DNA from 2 places in the Pandoraea commovens genome. Region 2 is predicted to be linked to the other one. Evidence: predicted binding sites of a transcription regulator. Region 2 holds the regulator's gene; the other holds the start of a gene.
What was found. The regulator FliA, encoded in region 2, starts transcription of late flagellar genes. The targets are predictions, from matches to a motif close to CTAAAGTTTNNNNNNNNNNNGCCGNTA.
Positions count from the first base shown of each region.

Region 1: a site for FliA is predicted at 1,432-1,458, ahead of NTU39_RS14100 (Pvc16 family protein). Genes of this name have one in related genera too.

Region 1 is NZ_CP102780.1:3,066,311-3,076,290, forward strand. It holds gene NTU39_RS14095 (hypothetical protein) at 1-681, opposite strand, end outside; gene NTU39_RS14100 (Pvc16 family protein) at 696-1,271, opposite strand; gene NTU39_RS14105 (MFS transporter) at 1,825-3,033, shown strand; gene NTU39_RS14110 (cupin domain-containing protein) at 3,036-3,740, shown strand; gene NTU39_RS14115 (MFS transporter) at 3,718-4,986, opposite strand; gene NTU39_RS14120 (peptidylprolyl isomerase) at 4,997-5,800, opposite strand; gene narI (respiratory nitrate reductase subunit gamma) at 5,838-6,521, opposite strand; gene narJ (nitrate reductase molybdenum cofactor assembly chaperone) at 6,546-7,286, opposite strand; gene narH (nitrate reductase subunit beta) at 7,288-8,814, opposite strand; partial or broken gene NTU39_RS14140 (nitrate reductase subunit alpha) at 8,811-9,980, opposite strand, start outside.
Region 2 is NZ_CP102780.1:5,851,172-5,861,151, reverse strand. It holds gene NTU39_RS26405 (protein-glutamate methylesterase/protein-glutamine glutaminase) at 1-341, shown strand, start outside; gene cheY (chemotaxis response regulator CheY) at 487-885, shown strand; gene cheZ (protein phosphatase CheZ) at 969-1,562, shown strand; gene flhB (flagellar biosynthesis protein FlhB) at 1,711-2,862, shown strand; gene flhA (flagellar biosynthesis protein FlhA) at 2,866-4,971, shown strand; gene flhF (flagellar biosynthesis GTPase FlhF) at 4,968-6,233, shown strand; gene NTU39_RS26375 (MinD/ParA family ATP-binding protein) at 6,226-7,110, shown strand; gene NTU39_RS26370 (RNA polymerase sigma factor FliA) at 7,148-7,876, shown strand; gene NTU39_RS26365 (flavoprotein) at 7,873-8,436, opposite strand; gene NTU39_RS27020 (CBU_0592 family membrane protein) at 8,436-8,693, opposite strand; gene NTU39_RS26360 (hypothetical protein) at 8,695-9,123, opposite strand; gene NTU39_RS26350 (flagella synthesis protein FlgN) at 9,744-9,980, opposite strand, start outside.

The sequences.
Region 1 (9,980 bases), 2.8 Mb from region 2:
CGTGACAAAGCTCACCTTCTCGTCCAGATCGACGATATTGAGCGCGTCCGCGCTATCCGCGGCTTCTGCTCCATCCGCGCACACGTAGTAATAACGCCAGCAACTCTCACGCGCGCCAAAATTCGCCACGTAGTCGACGCCGCCCGGTTCGCCGCCCGTCACCTGATCGGCGAGATCGATCTGCACCACCAGCACAGGCGGATTCACACGATCGGCGCGTTCGAGATACGGCGAGAGCGATGGCGTATCGACGGGAACGACATCGCTAGCATCGACGTAGGGTTGCGCATGCAGCCGACGTGACGACGGCAGTCCATCGACGGGCACACTCACTTCGCTGGTGACGAAGCACACTGACGGGCCAAGCTGCGCGGCCGGGCGTGTCGGTGACGTGTAAAGGGAAAATGCGGTGTCCTGCGCGTACCACTTGAAGGTCGCCATTGCATCACCGCGTCGGAGGCCGTGGAGCAGAACGTCGCGACGCTCAGTGGCGCAGAAAACCGCCACACCCTGACGATGCGCACGCACGAGCAGGTCGCGGCGGCGCACCCACTCGGCAGTGTCCGGCGTGGCTTCATGGCGAAGCCACAGATGCGGCACCGTCCAGTAGGCGTGGGTAACGTCGATGGAAAACAGGCGCGTATAGCCCGGCACCACCGGCGTGGAAGCAGACGTGGGCATCCCCTTAGGTCCGCTCAGTGACTGATCGCCGGAACCGGCGCACGCACGGTCGGCACAGTGCCGGTAATGTCGCCGGTATCCGGTGCCATCAGGCGAACCTTGTACAACACAGACGGCAAATACTTGCCGCCGAGCATCGTCCAGAGGTTGCTGAGTTCGCGGATATCCAGATTCTCGATCTCGAGCATCAGCCGGTCGATACGCGGATCGAGCGACGGCGACGAGCGATGATCGAACACGGGATTGCGTTGGAAGAAGGCGATGGCCGCCGAGATCAGCTTAAGCGAATCCTCGTAATGGCCGCCGGTGAAATTGGCCGCCACCATCACGTAGAGATTGAGATACAACGGGGCCACGCCGAGCGACAGGCTCGATGCGCCTGCATCACCCGGAATGCCCTTGCGCACAGGACCGGAGTCGCGCTCAATGTGCGTGAGCATCACGACCAGACGGTTGCTGGTGTTGGCGACAGCTTGACCGTTGACGTCGACCAGACCGGACATCGTCACGATGTCGCCGTCGAGCGTATACGTTTGTTTTAAGTGTTCGTTGAGCCGCCCCGCAAGGTGCCCCACAGCAGCGTTAATCATGGTCCCCGATACCCTTTCGCAATGCGGTTGCAAAATCTGATTCGGTACAACACTTTCAACTACCGGAACTTGCGTGTCGCAAAATTTCTTACATCGTGTCGTATGGCGAAACACGACGATCTGGATTCCTGAGCGTTCTTGCGCCGCCCGGAATGTTGGCTTTTGATTTTTTGCTGCGGAACTGTAGCACAAGCGCGTGGCGAATAGCGCGCTCGTGAAAATTCGTAATGAATTGCGCAGTCTTCCAATGGAAACAGTCCACCGGTAATCGGACCGGCGGGCTGTGCATTTCGAGCGAGTAGAGATGCCCTGGCGCTCGTCCCGAATACTTGTCCTGACGCAGCGCAAAGCGTTCCGCTTCGCTCAGACGCGCCCCAAAGGCCGGGTAGACCTTCTCGCCCTGCCCCGCGATCCGGACCGGGCGTTCGCATCTCGAAGATCGACGGTTGCGACAAAGAATTTCTTTCGCACTGGCACAGATAAACTGATTTGCGACGTCGGCCGGAACACGTCAGACTTCTCCGCTTCGCCATGCCTCAAGAGGACGCCAACGATGTTCGGCCTGATCACCAACCGCAACGTGCTGCGGTTGTCCTTCGCGCAAGCCCTTGCCGGTGCCAACTCGACGGTCGTCTACGCGACGGCAGCGATCATCGGCCACATGCTCTCGCCCGATCCGACGCTGGCGACGCTACCGATCTCTGTCTTTGTCCTGGGCATGGCCATCTCCACACTGCCCGTCGGATCCATCACCAAGCGCTACGGACGCGTCGCTGCGTTCATCGCGGGCAATGCCTGCGGCGTGGCGATGGGTCTTCTGGCGGCCGTCGCGCTCATCTTCCATTCGTTCGCGCTCTTCACTTTCGCCATGATTTTCGGCGGCGCGTATGCGGCCGTCGTGCTGACGTTCCGGTTCGCGGCGGCAGAGTGCGTGTCCGCTGAAGAACGGCCCAGAGCGCTATCGACTGTGCTGGCGGGCGGTGTGGCCGCAGGTGTGCTCGGCCCGCAACTCGTGACCGGCACGATGAACGCGTGGCCACCGCACGCTTACGCCGTGACGTATCTGAGCGCCGCTGTCGTCGCCCTGCTGTCTGCCATCGTGCTGGCCGGCGGCAAGTTCGACATGCCGCGCAAGCCCGCTCAGCCGGGGGCATCGCAAACCGCGCAGGAAGGCCGTCCCGTTGCTGTCTTCCTGCGCGACCCGAGATTGCTCGTCGCCATGCTCTGCGGTGTCGTCACGTACATGCTGATGAATTTCATGATGACGTCCGCACCGCTGGCGATGGAGCTGTGCGGCATTGCGCGCGAGCATGCAAACTTCGGCATCGAACTGCACGTGATTGCGATGTACGCCCCCAGCTTCTTCACCGGACGCCTGATCACACGCTTCGGCGCGCATCGCATCGTGCTGCTGGGGCTGGTGCTGACCGCGTGTGCGGCGTTCGCCGGTATGGCCGGGCTCACGGTCGGCCACTTCTGGGTCGCACTCGTGCTGCTCGGACTGGGCTGGAACTTCGGTTTCCTCGGTGCCTCAGCGATGGTGCTGACGTGTCACTCCCCTGAGGAAGGTCCGCGCGTGCAGTCGGTCAACGACTTCGTCGTCTTCGGCGCAATGGTCATCGGTTCGTTCGCCTCGGGCAGTCTGCTAACGTCATTGGGCTGGACGGCCGTGGCCGGTCTCATGCTGCCGCCGCTGGCCATTGGTGTGATCGGCGTCGTGTGGCTTCAATGGAGCCGCTCGCGAAAGCATCAGGCTGTCTGACCATGCGCGTGAACGCCGATTTCTCGCAACGAGCCGTTGTCACGCCCACGCAGTACGTATGGGTACCGTCACCGCAAGCTGGGGTCGAGCGCGTGATGCTCGACCGCATCGGCACAGAAAAGGCGCGTGCGACGAGTATCGTTCGTTACGACGCGGCGTCCGACTTTCCCGCGCATAGCCATCCGGGCGGCGAAGAGATTCTCGTCCTGTCCGGCACGTTCTCCGCCGACGGACACGACTATCCGGCCGGATGGTATCTGCGTAATCCACCTGGCTCTTCACATCGTCCGTCGAGCCGGGACGGTGCGACGATTTTCGTCAAGCTCATGCAGATGCCTGCTTCACAAGACACCGTAGTGCGCATCGACACGAGCGACGCGGCCAACTGGCGTACGCTCCCCGGACAGGATGTCTGTCCACTGTTCAGCGATGAACAGGAGCGCGTTGTGTTGATCCGTCTCGCGGCAAATGCGCCGTTGCGCTCGCCGCGTCTCATCACTCAGCCACGCATCGTCGAACTGCTCGTTCTCGATGGGACGTTGCTGGTCAATGGCGATGCTCACGCGGCAGGAAGCTGGATACGCTTGCCTGCGGACGATATCGCCTCGTTGGCCGCTGGCAACACCGGCGTGACGGTCTACTACAAGGCCTATGCGTCCCCGAGACCGCTGCCCCCGGCATCGGCTACATCACCCGCGTACGCCTGACTTCAGATAGATAGATCACGATCAGTGACACCCACACGATGCCGTACATGAGCATGAAGCAGCTCGACCGGATCTTGAGGATGTCGAGCAGTGCGCCGAACATGATCGGCAGCAGGAAACCGCCGAGTCCGCCGGCAAGCCCCACGATACCGGTCACCACGCCAAGATTTTCCGGAAATTCGTCCGAGACGTACTTGAATGTCGACGCCATGCCGAACGCGAACACCGCACCGAGGATGAACGCAAGCAGTACGAACGCCACCACCGACACGCTAATGTGGAACGTCTGCGGCCCCTCGATCGTGTAGATGACGAAATCCGTCTTCGGGTAGGACAGCAGGAACAGACAAATCCACGCCACCCACAGGCACCACCACGTCACCGCATGCGCGCCGAACTTATCGGAAAGCACGCCGCCGACGGCGCGCAGCACCGACCCCGGCAGCGAAAAGCCCGCAGCCACCGCCGCAGCCATCACCACCGTCATGCCGTACTCCGCCTTGAGGTACTGCGGAATCCACAACGAGAGCGCCGTGAAGCCCCCGAACGTGATCGAGTAGTACTGGCACAGCCGCCAGACGCGCACGTTGCCCAGCACCTTGAAGGATTGCAGGATCGAGCCGCCCTTCTTTCCCGCGCCCGGGTCTGGTGCCGAGGCAACCCAGAAGATCACCGCCGTGACGAGCAGCGCAATCGCATAAATGCGCGGCACTTCCCGCCATCCGTACGCGGCTTGAAGACTCGGCGTAATGAACAGATTGACAGCAGCGCCCGCTGTCCCCGCGCCAAAAAAACCCATCGCAAAACCCCGCTTCTCGGGCGGGAAGAATCGCGCTACGTACGGCGTCCCGACAGCAAACGACGCCCCGACGCACCCCAGAAACAACCCGATCAGCAAGAACTGCCAAAGCTGTGTGGCGTAGCTCACGATGTACACCGGAATCGCGCAGGCGACGAGCAGCACGGTCATCACGATGCGGCCGCCGAAGCGGTCCGTCCAGATCCCGAGCGGCAAGCGCATCACCGCACCGGTCAGCACCGGCGTTGCTGTGAGCAGACCGAATTCGGTGCTGTTCAGCCCCAGGTCCTCGCGCAACTGGATGCCTAACACGCCGAACATCATCCATACAACGAAGCACACGAGAAACGCGAGCGTACTGGCAAACAGCACCGAATACGCCTTGCCACCCGGTGCAGGCGTGCCGTCGGCAGATGACTTCGATACGGTAACGAGTGCGTTTTCCATGCCCTCTCCCTCATTGAACGAGCGGACCATCGGCGGGTGCGAAGCTCACGCCCTCCAATTCCGCCTGAGCGGCAAGCAGCAGCACGTACTGACGCGTTGCGCGCAAGCGAACCTGCTCGGTGAGCATCGTGGCCACGTCGTCCTTCACCGCGTCGAACGGAATCAACGTACCGGGAACGCGGTGATCGATGCGAACGAGATGGAAGCCGAAGCGAGTCTTGATAAGCCGAGGCAATACCCCCGTCTCCTGCGAGCCGAAGATGCCTTGCGCGAACTCCGGCACACAACTGTCACGATCCAATTGACCGAGACTGCCGCCGACCTGTGCCGACGGGCAATTCGAACGCTCCCGCGCCAGGCTCTCGAACTGGTCCGGCGCTTGCAGAATGGCGTTCAGCGTCTCTTCGGCCTTGGCGCGCACGAGCGCGAGCGGCGCGCGCCCTGTCACACCGAACAGGATGTGGCTCGCGTGCACAAGTTCTCCGCTGGTGAAACGCTCGCGATGCTGTTCGTAATAGCGACGGGACTCTTCGGGCGTCGCGACCGGTGTCACGACCTCTTTGGCGAAGACCGCGTCGGCCATCGTGTCGGGCCGGTCGGTGTCGATCGGCACCCCAAGCTCGACGGCACGCTGACGCACCAATTCGCGAATGGCCAGCGCGTAACGGGCCGTTTGCGCCACGTCCGCTGCGGGCGCTTCGCCCGGCCCCGGGGCGTCGGCCAGTTCGGCCACTGCAGCATCGATATCGCTCGCCGATATTTCGATACCGTTCACGCGCAGCGGCGCGTGCGCATCCGTCAACAGATTTTCCATGTCGATGACCTTCAGAAGATTGCCGAACGGCACTCACTCAGCGCTTGCGCACCAGTTGATACGGACGGATCAGATACACAATGGAGGCCAAACCGCTCCAGATGTGAACCATTCGGGTGAACGGTGATACGAGGAAGATCGTGAATCCAAGCGCGATATGCACGCGGTACGTCAGTGGCACGCCTTCGAGCAATGCGGCCACGCCCGGCTGGAACGTCACCACACCCTTCACGTAGTCGGTCAACTGCTCGAACATGGCACCGTCCATATGGCGCATCGATAACAACACGGTGCCGAGGCCGAGCGCCAGCTGGAACCAGAGCATGAAGACGATGACGATATCCCACGTGCGGCTCGTAGCGCGTACACGCGGTGTGCCGATCCGGCGGATGATGAGGACCGTGAGGCCGATAATCGCCACCACGCCGGCCACGCCGCCCCCCACCATCGCGAGCATCTGGTGCTGCGAGGCCGACAGAAACGGCGCGACAAGCCAGTGCGGCGCCAGGAAGCCGACGAAGTGCCCGGCCACGACCACCAGAATGCCCCAGTGGAACATGTTGCTGCCCAGACGCAACATGCCATGCTTGAGCAACTGCGACGAATCGCTCTTCCACGAGTACTGCTCTCGGTCGAAGCGAATCAGACTACCGACGAGCAACACGGTGAGGCAAATGTACGGATAAATGCCGAACAGGAACTGATGAATGAAAGCGTCCATGGTCAAACTCCTTGCTGTTCGCATTCAGCGCCCGGGACGGCGCGCGTAAAACTGAATCGGTTCGCCGACGGTATTGCCCTGCCCACCGGGATGGCCCGCGCCCATGAAGCGCACGGGGGCGTCCTGATAGCTCGCGTCGATAGCCTCGAAGTCCTGCGCTTGCGGTACGACCGACGCGTCGTCGACATGCTCGGGTGGGGCTTGCGGGTCGCGCAGTGCTGTCGACGCGCCGCCCAACCACAGCAATACGCGCGTCAGTCCTGCGTAAGGCGAGCCGCGTTTGGCCAGTCCCGCGTCAATGGTTTGCACAAGGTGCTCGATATCCTGAAGACGGGCCATGCCGTCCGACTCGGGCAAGACCGACACGTACTCCAGGAACGCTGGCAGATAGTCCGGCAACTCACCGGGCGCGAGATAAATGCCACTGCGCTCATAGGTCTGCATGAGATCGACCATGGCCTGCCCGCGATCGCGGGATTCGCCATAGACATGCTCGAACAAATAGAGCGACGTTTCACGCCCCCGGTCGAATTGCGCAACGTAATTCTCTTGCAACGTCAGCAGCTCCCGCGTCTGCCAATAGTCAAAGAAGGACATCAGCTCGCGACGGGCAACACCGCTAAGACGCGGCGTATTCAACAACGCTTGCCGGATGTCGGTCATTGCATCGGTGACGTCTTCGCCCGGGTAATGCAACAGTGCGCCGAGCAGACGGCACGGCAGGCTAAGGGGGCTGACGTGATTTTGAGCATGGGGCACGGCCATCTCAAATCTCCTGAATCGGAATGGTCCGCTTGTTCTTCTTGACCGGATTGAACAGATTGCCGGTGTCGTTGCCGGTCGAGCAACCATTGCCAAACGAGAAGCCGCATTCGGCATGTAGCTCGAAGGCGTTCTCCGCATACTCACGGTGCGCCGTCGGAATGACGAAACGATCCTCGTAGTTGGCAATCGCCAGATAGCGATACATCGACTCGATCTGCGCCACTGTCAGCCCGGCTTGCTGCAAGACGTCATCCGCCTGCACGCCGTCCACATGCCGCGCACGCATGAACGCCCGCATCGCCAGCAACCGTTCGAGTGCGAGCTTCACCGGCGCTTCGTCGCCGGCCGTCAGTAGATTCGCGAGGTAGCGCAGCGGAATGCGCAAAGACGCCACGTCGGGCAGCGCGCCATTCATACCGAGATCGCCGCTATTGGCTGCCGCGTTAATCGGGGAGAGCGGCGGCACGTACCACACCATCGGCAACGTGCGGTACTCCGGATGCAACGGGAAGGCAATGCGCCAGTCGATCGCCATCTTGTAGACGGGCGACGCCTTCGCGCCTTCGATCCACGCATCAGGTACGCCGTCGAGCTTTGCCTGCGCAATGACGGCAGGATCGTTCGGATCGAGGAACACTGACAACTGGGCTTCGTACAGGTCTTTTTCATCGGCCACGCTGGCCGCTTCGCTAATGCGGTCGGCGTCGTAAAGCAAGACGCCGAGATAACGGATGCGTCCGACGCACGTCTCGGAACACACGGTCGGCTGGCCGACTTCAATGCGCGGATAACAGAAGATGCACTTCTCCGCCTTGCCGCTATGCCAGTTGTAATAGATCTTCTTGTACGGACACCCCGAGACACACATGCGCCAGCCGCGGCACTTGTCCTGATCGACCAGCACGATGCCGTCTTCCTCGCGCTTGTAGATCGAACCCGACGGACACGACGCCACGCACGCCGGATTCAGGCAATGTTCGCAAAGGCGCGGGAGGTACATCATGAACGTGTTTTCAAACTGTCCGTAGATATCCTTCTGCACCGCTTCGAAGTTGTAGTCCTGCGAGCGCTTGGCGAATTCGCCGCCGAGAATCTCTTCCCAGTTCGGCCCCCACTCGATCTTCTCCATGCGCTCGCCAGTGACCAGCGAGCGCGGGCGCGCCACCGGCATGGCCTTCGCATCCGAGGCCGTTTGCAAATGACCGTAGTCGTACGTAAACGGCTCGTAATAGTCGTCGATCTCCGGGAGATGGGGGTTCGCAAAAATGCTCGCAAGCAGCTTCAGCTTGCCCCCTTGCAAGGGTTCGAGTTTGCCGTTGGGTTTGCGCGTCCAACCGCCGCGCCAGCGCTTCTGGTTCTCCCAGTCCTTCGGGTAACCGATGCCCGGTTTGGTCTCGACGTTGTTGAACCACGCGTACTCCATGCCTTCGCGGCTCGTCCATACGTTTTTGCAAGTGATCGAGCAGGTATGGCAGCCGATGCACTTGTCCAGATTGAGCACCATTGCAATCTGAGCGCGCACTTTCATTGGCGTTCTCCGGTCGGGGGCACGAGAACCTGGTCGGCGGTATCGTCGAGCCAGTCGATTCGATTCATCTTGCGCACCACCAGAAACTCGTCGCGATTCGAGCCGACGGTGCCGTAGTAGTTGAAGCCATACGAAAGCTGCACGTAACCACCGATCATGTGCGTGGGCTTGACGCTGATGCGTGTGACCGAGTTGTGGATGCCGCCACGCGTGCCGGTAATTTCAGAGCCCGGCGTGTTCACGATCTTCTCCTGCGCGTGATACATCATCACCGCGCCGCTCGGAATGCGCTGACTGACCACCGCACGCGCGCACAGCGCACCGTTCGCGTTGAAGCACTCGATCCAGTCGTTGTCCACAATATCGAGCGAGCGCGCATCGTCTTCCGACATCCATACGATCGGGCCGCCGCGCGACATCGTCAGCATCAGCAAGTTATCGGTATAGGTGCTGTGAATACCCCACTTCTGGTGCGGCGTGAGGAAGTTGAGCACCTTTTCCGGATTGCCGTTGGTGCGCTGACCGAGCATATGGGCATAGCTGCCCGTGTCGATGGGCGGCTTGTACACACACAGCGACTCGCCGAACGCCCGCATCCACGGATGGTCCTGATAGAGCTGCTGACGTCCGCTCAGGGTGCGCCAGGGCACGAGTTCATGGACGTTGACGTAGCCCGCGTTATACGACACGTGCTCCGACTCTATCCCGCTCCACGTAGGCGACGAGATGATCTTGCGCGGCTGCGCCTGAATGTCGCGAAAGCGAATCTTTTCATCGGCGCGGGTTTAGGCCAGATGCTGATGCGAGAGACCGGTGACCCTGGACAACGCCTGCCATGCGCGTACGGCAACTTCGCCATTGGTTTCCGGTGCCAGCGACAAGATGACTTCGGCCGCATCGAGTGCAGAATCGATGCGCGGGCGGCCGTGCGACACCCCCTCGTCCGTCACTTTGTAATTCAGCTTGCCGAGCAGGTCGATTTCCTCGTGCGTCTCCCACTGGATGCCCTTGCCACCGTTGCCCAGCTTGTCCATCAGCGGGCCGAGCGACGTGAACTTGCGATACGTGTTCGGATAGTCTCGCTTGACGACGACCACGCCCTGCGCAGTCTTGCCCGGCACAGGATCGCACTGCCCCGCGCCCCAATCCTTTACCTCGTACGGCTG
Region 2 (9,980 bases):
GCGGCGCGAACTACGTGGCACTGCTCGATCCGGCACCGCCGGTGAATCGACATCGTCCGTCGGTCGATGTATTGTTTCGCTCCGCGGCCGTGCATGCCGGACGTAACGCCATCGGCGTGATTCTCACGGGCATGGGCCGCGACGGTGCGGCCGGTCTGGTCGAGATGCGCCGTGCCGGTGCGCACACGTTCGCGCAGGACGAAGCGAGCTGCATCGTGTTCGGCATGCCGCGCGAAGCCATTGCCATGGGCGGCGCGGAAGAAGTGGTGCCGCTGCACGAGATGGCCCGAAAAGTGCTTCATCAGGTCGCGAAATTCGGCGAACGCACGCAACGGGTATAGTTCGGCTTTTGGCGTTGTTTTTGGCTTGTTTTCGCCGTATGGTCCGCAACGATTTGCGTTCACACTCAGGGCACTGAGTGATGGCGGAACTTGCCCCTGAATATTGTCGGCCCCCCAAAGGGGGACCGGCAGAATTGGAGTGATGATGGTAGACAAGAACATGAAATTCCTGGTCGTCGACGATTTTCCGACGATGCGCCGCATTGTGCGAAACCTGCTCAAGGAGCTGGGTTTCTCCAATGTCGACGAAGCGGAAGACGGTGTGGCGGCGCTGGCCAAGCTGCGCGGCGGTAGCTTTGAATTCGTAGTGTCCGACTGGAACATGCCGAACATGGACGGCCTGACGATGCTCCAGACGATCCGTGCCGACCCGAACCTGGCCAAGCTGCCGGTGCTGATGGTCACGGCCGAAGCCAAGAAGGAAAACATCATCGCCGCTGCCCAGGCCGGTGCGAGCGGGTATGTGGTCAAGCCGTTCACGGCTGCGACCCTCGATGAGAAGCTGGGCAAGATCTTCGAAAAAATGGAAAAAACGGGGGCCTGAACGTGACCCACGAGTCGAGCACTGAATGGCCGGCTGAGCCGGGCGGCGCTTACGTGACCGGCGAGGCCGATCCGGCGGAGCGCATGCTGATGCGCATCGGGCAGTTGACGCGCATGCTGCGCGACAATCTGCGCGAACTCGGTCTGGACAAGCAACTGGAGCAGGCGGCGGAGGCGATTCCCGATGCCCGCGACCGTCTGAACTACGTCGCGACCATGACGGAACAGGCGGCCGTGCGGGCGCTGACGGCCATCGAACTGGCCAAGCCCATTCAGGACCGTCTCGAAGCGGACGCCAATGCGCTCGACGCGCGCTGGGCCAAGTGGTTCGACCAGCCGCTGGAACTCGAAGACGCGCGTCAGCTCGTCACCGAGACCCGCACCTACCTGCGTCGCGTGCCGGACGACACCCGCGCGACCAACAACCATCTGATGGAAATCATGATGGCGCAGGACTTCCAGGATCTGACCGGGCAGGTCATTAAGAAGATCATGGAAGTGGTGCAGGAGATCGAGAGCCATCTGCTCCAGACGCTGCTCGAGAACATGCCGCCCGAGAAGCGCAAGGAAGCCGAAGACTCGCTGCTCAACGGGCCGCAGGTCAAAAAGGAAGGCCGCACCGACATCGTGGCCGATCAGGGACAGGTCGACGACCTGCTCGCCAGCCTCGGTTTCTGACCCCGCCGCCAGCCGCGCCCCGGCTGGCGGAATCGCGCTTGCGCGAAATACCGCCCAATCCCGCCTCTATTCCCCCCTTTGTGACTTGACGGTTACGGCCATAATCGGTCGCGATAGGGTGGGTTCGTCCGCCCGCTGTGGATAGGGCATGGCTGAGGAAAGCGATCTCGAAAAGTCGGAATCACCCACTCCCCGGCGTCTGGAGAAGGCGCGCGAGGAAGGGCAGGTCGCGCGTTCGCGCGAGCTTTCGACGTTCGCCCTGCTGGCCGCCGGTGTCGCCGGGATGTGGATGACGGCCGACCGTATCTCGCAGGGATTCGCCCAGTTGATGCGCCACGGCATGCAGTTCGAGCCGGGCACGGCGATGGACACGCGCCGCATGCTGTCGTACGCAGCGCACTCGGGCGCGGACGCCCTCATGGTCATCGCACCGCTCTTCGTCGCCCTCGTGATCGCGGCCATCGTCGCACCGATGGCGCTGGGCGGCTGGCTGTTCACCACCAAATCGCTCGCCCCCAACTTCGGCCGCCTGAACCCGCTCAAGGGGCTGGGCCGCATGTTCTCGACGCAGGGGCTGGTCGAGCTGGTCAAGGCCGTGGCCAAGACCGTGCTCGTGGGCGGCGTGGCGTACTGGGCTATCGCCCGCGACAAAGAAGCCGTGATGGGCCTCATGACGCAGTCGCCGCGCGTGGCGCTGCCGTACGTCGGCGAGATGATCGTGGTGTGCTGCGCGTTTATCGTGGCGTCGCTGCTGCTGGTGGCGGCCATCGATATCCCGTTCCAGCTGTGGCAGCACTACAAGAAGCTGCGCATGACCAAAGAGGAAGTGCGTCAGGAAAACAAGGAAACCGAGGGCGATCCACACGTCAAGGCACAGATCCGTCAGTTGCAGCGTCAGGCTGCACGCCGTCGCATGATGCAGGACGTGCCCAAGGCCGACGTGATCGTGACGAACCCGACGCACTTTGCAGTCGCCCTCGAATACAAGGACAACATGCGCGCGCCGCGTGTGCTCGCCAAGGGCACCGATCTGGTCGCGCAGCGTATCCGTGAGATGGGGGCAGAGCACCGCATCCCGATCCTCGAAGCCCCGCCGCTGGCCCGTGCGCTGCATCGTCACGTGGAAATCGGTCACGAAATCCCGGCCACGCTGTACACGGCCGTGGCCGAAGTGCTGGCGTGGGTCTTCCAGCTTCGCCGCTGGCGTACCGAGGGGGGCATCGAGCCGCTGACCCCGTCGGATCTGCCCGTGCCGACTGAGCTCGACGCGCCCCGGCGCCTCGGGTCGAAACGAGTGTAACGAATGAACCTCAACCCTCGCGCGAACCAGCTATTGCGTGCGTCGCAACTGCTCCTCGGCGGCAACTTGAAGTCGCTCGCCGCGCCGGTGCTGATCATCATGATTCTGGGCATGATGATCCTCCCGCTGCCGCCGTTCATCCTGGATCTGTTGTTCACGTTCAACATCGCCCTCGCGGTGATGGTGCTGCTGGTGTCCATGTACACGCAGAAGCCGCTCGACTTCGCGGCATTCCCGAGCGTGCTGCTGTTCTCCACGCTGCTGCGTCTGTCGCTGAACGTGGCGTCCACGCGTGTGGTGCTGCTCGAAGGCCACACTGGCCCGGACGCTGCCGGTAAGGTGATCGAGGCGTTCGGTCACTTCCTGGTGGGTGGCAACTACGCCGTCGGTATCGTGGTGTTCATCATCCTCGTGGTCATCAACTTCATGGTGATTACGAAGGGCGCGGGGCGTATCGCGGAAGTGGGCGCACGCTTTACCCTGGACGCCATGCCGGGTAAGCAGATGGCCATCGACGCCGACCTGAACGCCGGTCTGATCGGGGAAGAGGAAGCGCGCACCCGTCGTAAGGTGATTGCGCAGGAAGCCGACTTCTACGGCTCGATGGACGGTGCGTCCAAGTTCGTGCGCGGCGACGCGGTCGCTGGCCTGTTGATCATGCTGATCAACATCATCGGCGGGCTGATCGTCGGCGTGGTCCAGCACAATCTGGATCTCGCGACCGCCGCCAAGAACTACACGCTGCTGACCATTGGTGACGGTCTCGTCGCGCAGATCCCGGCGCTGGTGATCTCGACGGCCGCCGGTGTGGTGGTGTCGCGTGTGGCCACCGACGAAGACGTCGGCCAGCAGGTCGTCTCGCAACTCTTCAACAACCCGCAGGTGCTGGGCATCACGGCCGCGATTCTGGGCTTGATGGGCCTGATCCCGGGCATGCCGCACTTCGCCTTCCTGCTGCTCGCGCTGGGTCTCGGCGCACTGGCCCGCTGGCAGTTCCGCAAGGCAGCTGCCGCCAAGGTGCAGGCAACGCGTCCGACGCCGGTCGCGGCGACCGCAGCGCCCGAAGTGGCGGAAGCGTCCTGGGACGACGTGGCGCTGGTCGATCCGCTGGGGCTGGAAGTCGGCTATCGCCTGATCCCGCTCGTCGACCGCAATCAGGACGGCGAACTGCTCAAGCGTATTAAGGGCATCCGCAAGAAGTTCGCGCAGGAGATCGGTTTCCTGGCGCCGGTGGTGCACATCCGCGACAACCTGGAACTGCGTCCGAATCAGTACCGCATCACGCTTAAGGGCGTGATCATCGGCGAAGGCGAAGCGTACCCGGGCCAACTGCTGGCCATCGATCCGGGGCAGGTCAGTGCACCGCTGCAAGGCACGCCGACGCGCGATCCGGCCTTCGGTCTGCCCGCCACGTGGATCGACGTCGGCCAGCGCGATCAGGCACAGGCGTACGGCTACACCGTGGTCGATGCCGGTACGGTCGTGGCGACCCACCTGAATCACCTGATTAACGCGCACGCCCACGAATTGCTGGGACGTCAGGAAGTGCAGCAGCTTATCGAGCGCATCGGCAAGGACGCGCCGAAGCTCATCGAAGACCTGGTGCCGAAGACCATCGCGCTCACCACGTTGCAGAAGGTGTTGCAGAACCTGCTCGAAGAGCAGGTGCCGATTCGCGACATGCGTACCATCATCGATACCATCGCCGAGCATGGCGCACGCGTGCAGGATCCGTACGACCTCACGGCGCTGGTGCGCCTGTCGCTGGGTCGCGCGATCACGCAGAGCGTGTTCCCGGGCAGTGGCGATCTGGAAGTCGTGGGGCTCGACGCCAATCTCGAACGAATTCTCACGCAGGCGTTGTCGGCCGGCGGCGGCACCGGTCTGGAGCCGGGCCTCGCCGATACGCTGTTGCGTGAAACCCAGGCAGCCGTGACGCGTCAGGAGCGTCAGGGTCTGCCGTCGGTATTGTTGGTTCAACATCCGCTGCGTTCGCTGCTCTCGCGCTTCCTGCGCCGCAGCCTGCCGCAGCTCAAGGTTTTGTCGTATGCGGAAGTGCCAGACACCCGTAACGTGAAAATGACGGCACTCATCGGAGGTCAAGCGTGAAGATTCGGAAATTCTTTGCGGGCACGTGCCGCGACGCACTGCGCCAGATTCGCGAGGAAATCGGACCCGACGCGGTCGTATTGTCCAATCGCTCGGTCGCCAACGGCGTCGAGATCGTGGCGTTGGCGGAAGAGGATCTGGACGCGCTCGCGGGTGGCGACATGCCGACGCATCGGCCGCGTCCCCGTCCTGCCGCACCGGCCCCGGCACCCGTGGCGAGTCCTGCCACCGCCGCGAACGACATCGCCGCGACCAGCGCCTTCGCGCAGTCGATGATGGGCGAGTTGCAAAGCATGCGCGGGTTGCTCGAAGAGCAGGTCGCAGGTCTTGTGTGGAACGACAAGCAACGTCGTTCCCCGGCACAGGGCGAGATTCTGCGCACGTTGCTCGCGGCGGGTTTCTCGGCGCAGCTCGGCCGGGCGTTGCTGGAGCATCTACCGGAAGGCAGCGACCGCGAGAACGGTCTGGACTGGGTGAAGAACGCGCTCAGGCGCAATCTGCCCATCATGCCGAACGAAGACGAATTGATGGATCGCGGCGGCGTGTATGCGCTCATGGGGCCGACTGGCGTGGGCAAGACCACGACCACGGCCAAGCTCGCGGCGCGTTGCGTGATGCGTCACGGCGCGGAGAAGCTCGCACTGCTTACGACCGACAGTTATCGTATCGGCGGCCATGAGCAGCTGCGCATCTACGGCAAGATTCTGGGCGTGACGGTGCATGCGGTGAAGGACGCGACGGATCTGCGTCTGGCGCTGACCGAACTGCGCAACAAGCACATGGTGCTGATCGACACGGTCGGCATGAGCCAGCGTGACCGCACGGTGCCGGAGCAGGTGGCGATGCTGTGCGGGGCGGAGACGCCGGTGCAGCGTCTGCTGTTGCTCAATGCCACGAGCCACGGCGACACGCTCAACGAAGTGGTGCACGCCTATCGCAGCGCGAGCGCCGAGGGCGGTGGCGACCTCGCCGGGTGTATTCTGACGAAACTCGACGAGACGACCAACCTGGGTTCGGTGCTCGACACGGTGATTCGTCACCGTCTGCCGGTGCATTACGTCTCGACGGGGCAGCGCGTACCGGAGAACCTGCACGTGGCGGACCGACAGTTCCTTATCGATACGGCGCTGTCTGCGCCGGTGACGGGTTCGCCGTTCGTGCCGTCCGAGGAAGATTTGCCGGCAGTGGTGCGCGGGGTCGATCCCAACTACAGCGGGCTGTTTGCGCCCGCACAACCTTCAGGCGAGGCCTGCTTTGGTTAAACTCGTACTCGATCAAGCTGAGGGGCTGCGCCGACTGGTGGCGCGCCATACCACGCGCATCGTCGCGGTGGTAGGAAGTGCGCCTGAAGCCGGTCAGACGAGTGTTGCGTTGAATCTGGCCAGCGCGCTGGCTCATCACGGTCAGGATGTCGTGCTGGCCGACGAGAGCGGCCATGCAGCGCCGGCGCTCGGTCTGCCGTTGCGAGGCGACATCCACGATGTGCTGGCGGGGCGCGTTTCGCCCGACGCGGTGCGTGTGCAAACGCGCGACAACGTGGTGCTGGTGCCGGTGGCGCATCGGCATCCCGAGCGCATCGATCCGCAGCGTGCGCTGCCGGTGCTGACCCTTGGCGAGCCGGACGTCGTGATCGTCGACTGCACGCACGCCGGTGGTGTGCTGAGTCCGTTGGCAGCGCATGCGCACGACGTGCTGGTGGTGCTCGGGTGTGAACCGGCGTCGATTACGGGCGCGTACTCGTGGATTAAGCAGGCGCATTACGAATATGCGCTGGCGCAGTTCCGGGTGTTGGTGAACCGGACGGAGGATATGGAGGCACGCGTCGTGTGCCGCAATCTGGCCACGACGGCGAGTCGTTATCTGGCGGTGTCGCTGGAGTTGGCCGGGCATGTGCCGTCGGACCGTCAGGTCATGCGGGCGCGGCAATTGACGCGCACTGTGGTCGATGCGTTTCCGATGGCGCCGGCGGCGGTGGCTTACCGTCAGTTGGCCGCGCAGGTGATGCATTGGCCGTTGGCCATTCGGGACACGGGACCGGCGGCGTTGGGTGCCGGGATCGGTCAGGTGGGCGATTGCGGCGGCGATCGCGGTGCCGAGATGACGCATGGCGTGGGCGCGGTGAGCGCGCACACGGCCTGAGCGTCACGGCACGCGTCGAGAGGAAGCGGAGGGAAACATGTATACCGCGCGCGGGAAGGTCGACACGAACGACACGCTGACCCAATACGCGCCGTTGGTGCGCCGCCTGGCGCTGCAATTGATGGCGAAGCTGCCGGCGAGCGTTGAATTGGAAGATCTGATTCAGGCTGGCATGCTGGGGCTGCTCGATGCGGCGAACCGGTATCAGGAGACGCAGGGCGCGCAGTTCGAAACGTACGCGAGCCAGCGCATTCGCGGGGCGATGCTTGACGAGTTGCGCGAGCTGGACTGGGCATCGCGTGGCATTCGCAAGACGGCGCGCGAGATCGAGAAAGCGGTGCAGCGACTGGAGCAGCGGCTGGGACGGGGTCCGTCCGAGAGCGAGATTGCGGGCGAGATGTCGATCGGGCTGACCGAGTATCAGCAGATGCTGCAGGACGTGCACGGCTGCCAGCTGATCTATTACGAAGATTTCGAATCGGCGGACGAAGAGCCGTTCATCGACCGCATTTGCGCGGACCCGGGTGCGGATCCGTTGACGATGCTGCTTGATGAAGGTTTGCGCGGCGGCGTGGTGGACGCCATCGATCGTCTGCCGGAGCGCGAGAAGTTGCTGATGAGTCTTTACTACGAGCAGGGTCTGAACCTGCGCGAAATCGGCGCCGTGCTCGAAGTCAGCGAGTCACGTGTGTGTCAGTTGCACAGCCAGGCGATCTCGCGCTTGCGCGCGACGCTGCGTGAGAAGGCTTGGACTTCGGCGAATTAAGGCGCTTTGTGTATTGAAAGGGTGCTCTCGACAGATTCGACGATCTGCTCGGGAGTCGCCATAGCGGCGGGGCCAAAATCCCCGCCCGCTAACCACTTCTCTCTCGGCGGTATCACGCCAACATCCCAAGACTTAAGCAGCTCAAGTTGCTTTTCCGTTAGCGGGTGCTCCCACATATATTTGTTCATCGAGGGAGCCACCAGTAATGGTTTTGACTTCACTTGCCACGCCCGGTACGTGGTTGTCAGCAGATTGTCGCAAATGCCGGATACCAGCTTCCCCAGGGTGTTGGCCGTCAACGGGGCGATGACGAAGAGATCCGCCCAGTTTCTCAGCGTGATGTGCAGGATCTGATCGCCGCGCTGGCGCCATGTATACCAATCGTCGTCATCGGTGTGAACGTCAGTCATTCGTCTTGCCGTGGCGAGATCGAAAAATGCTAGCGACGGCGTGGAGGCCACGACTTGGACGTCATACGTCAACGCTAGCAACTCGACGAGTTGGATCGTATCTTTCGCACCGATGCTGCCAGTCGTGCCCAGAAGGATTCGCCTTTGCATCACCTCGCCCTCCTGTTCTTATGAGCTTTGTACAAACCATACAGGCTGATCGACGCCCAGAAGCCTTCGATCAGCATCGAGGCTGGATTCGGGTGGTAGATCAGCGAGTAAACAATCATTAGCGATCCAGCCAGATTGAATGCCGAATATTTGTACGATGTCGTGCTGAGCGTCCCGTGCAGATTTAGAAAGTAGGCAATGACTACGGTCAGCGCACCCGCAATGCCAATGACGTCGGAGGCATTTATTGATGTCATGTCAGATGGGGGCCGCGATTTTCTTTTCGAACGGAGAAACTGACCCGGCCGTCAGTTGGATCGCATCGGTCCATCCACGCGAAGCGTGAATCGTGACGTTTGCGCTGTCCGATAGTTCGTTTTGAATGATCAGGTCACATCGAATGGGTTCTAACGACTCGAAAAAGTCGTCGACAATCGACCAACAGGCCTGTTCGAGTGTCATCGCGAGTCCTGCGTATCTGGAGAGGTATTCCTGAAACGAAAAGAACTCGACGAGTTGTCTGCGCGGGTGATATCTGAATTTCAGCCGAGCGACATTCTGTTCAGATGGATGAAGATGTTCATTCGTGCGAAATGCGGGTACATCGAAGGTGACTTCGTAGGCGCGCATACGGGCCTGTTGCCTAATGACGTTCGGAATGACGACGAATTCGTGATCAATGTTCATAGTGCCTCCGATCAAGTCCAATAGCGTTGAGGGATTGGCGAGTTTGCCCTCAACCGAGAGGTGTTGAACGGACGATATGGTGTGGATCGATTCGTGTTTGCCGTGGCACGCTTCGCCGGAGGGGGGCCTCGTGAGTCGTCGGGTCCGACCGCCGAAGCATGTTTTCGGACGGTGCCTAAGCTGGGGAACGAAGTTGGAGAGTGCCGCGTGTGCGGGTGCACAGCCAGGCGATCTTCGCGCTTGCGCGCAACGCTGCGTGAGAAGGCTTGGACTTCGGCGCGTTGAACGGTAGCAAGGCTCGAAAGAATCCCTCGAATGCATTTGGCTTCGAGGGATTTTCTATTGCCCGAGGATCCGTCGGCAGATTTTTCGGACAATGGCTGCTTGAATGAATGGTGCTGATTTTGCCACCATTCCGGAATGGACACGAATCACTACACTTACTACCTGGCTTGGTCGTCGGAAGATGGCGAGCATGTCGGTCGATGCGCAGAATTCCCCGCCTTATCCTGGCTGAGTGCAACCCCGGACGAGGCGCTGGAGGGTATTCGGAAGACGGTCTGCGAAGTCGTCGACGATATGCGGACGAACGGTGAAGCGGTCCCGGAAGCGCGCCAGAGTTAAGCCGTAACACTCCCCCCGCTAGAACGCGGGGTGGTGCGGCCGTCGGGGCCGTAGAGGGGAGTGTTGTTGCCCGGGCCGTAGAGGACGTTCAGGGCTTGCTGAGTGTACGTCAGGCGGGTGTTGATGAGCAGGCCGTTCGTGTCGTTCGCGCGCTTGGCCTCGGCGGCAGCCGCAAGCAGTGCCTTCCACGCCGTGTCGACCTTGGGATCGGCTGCTGCTGCTGCCGTCGCGCC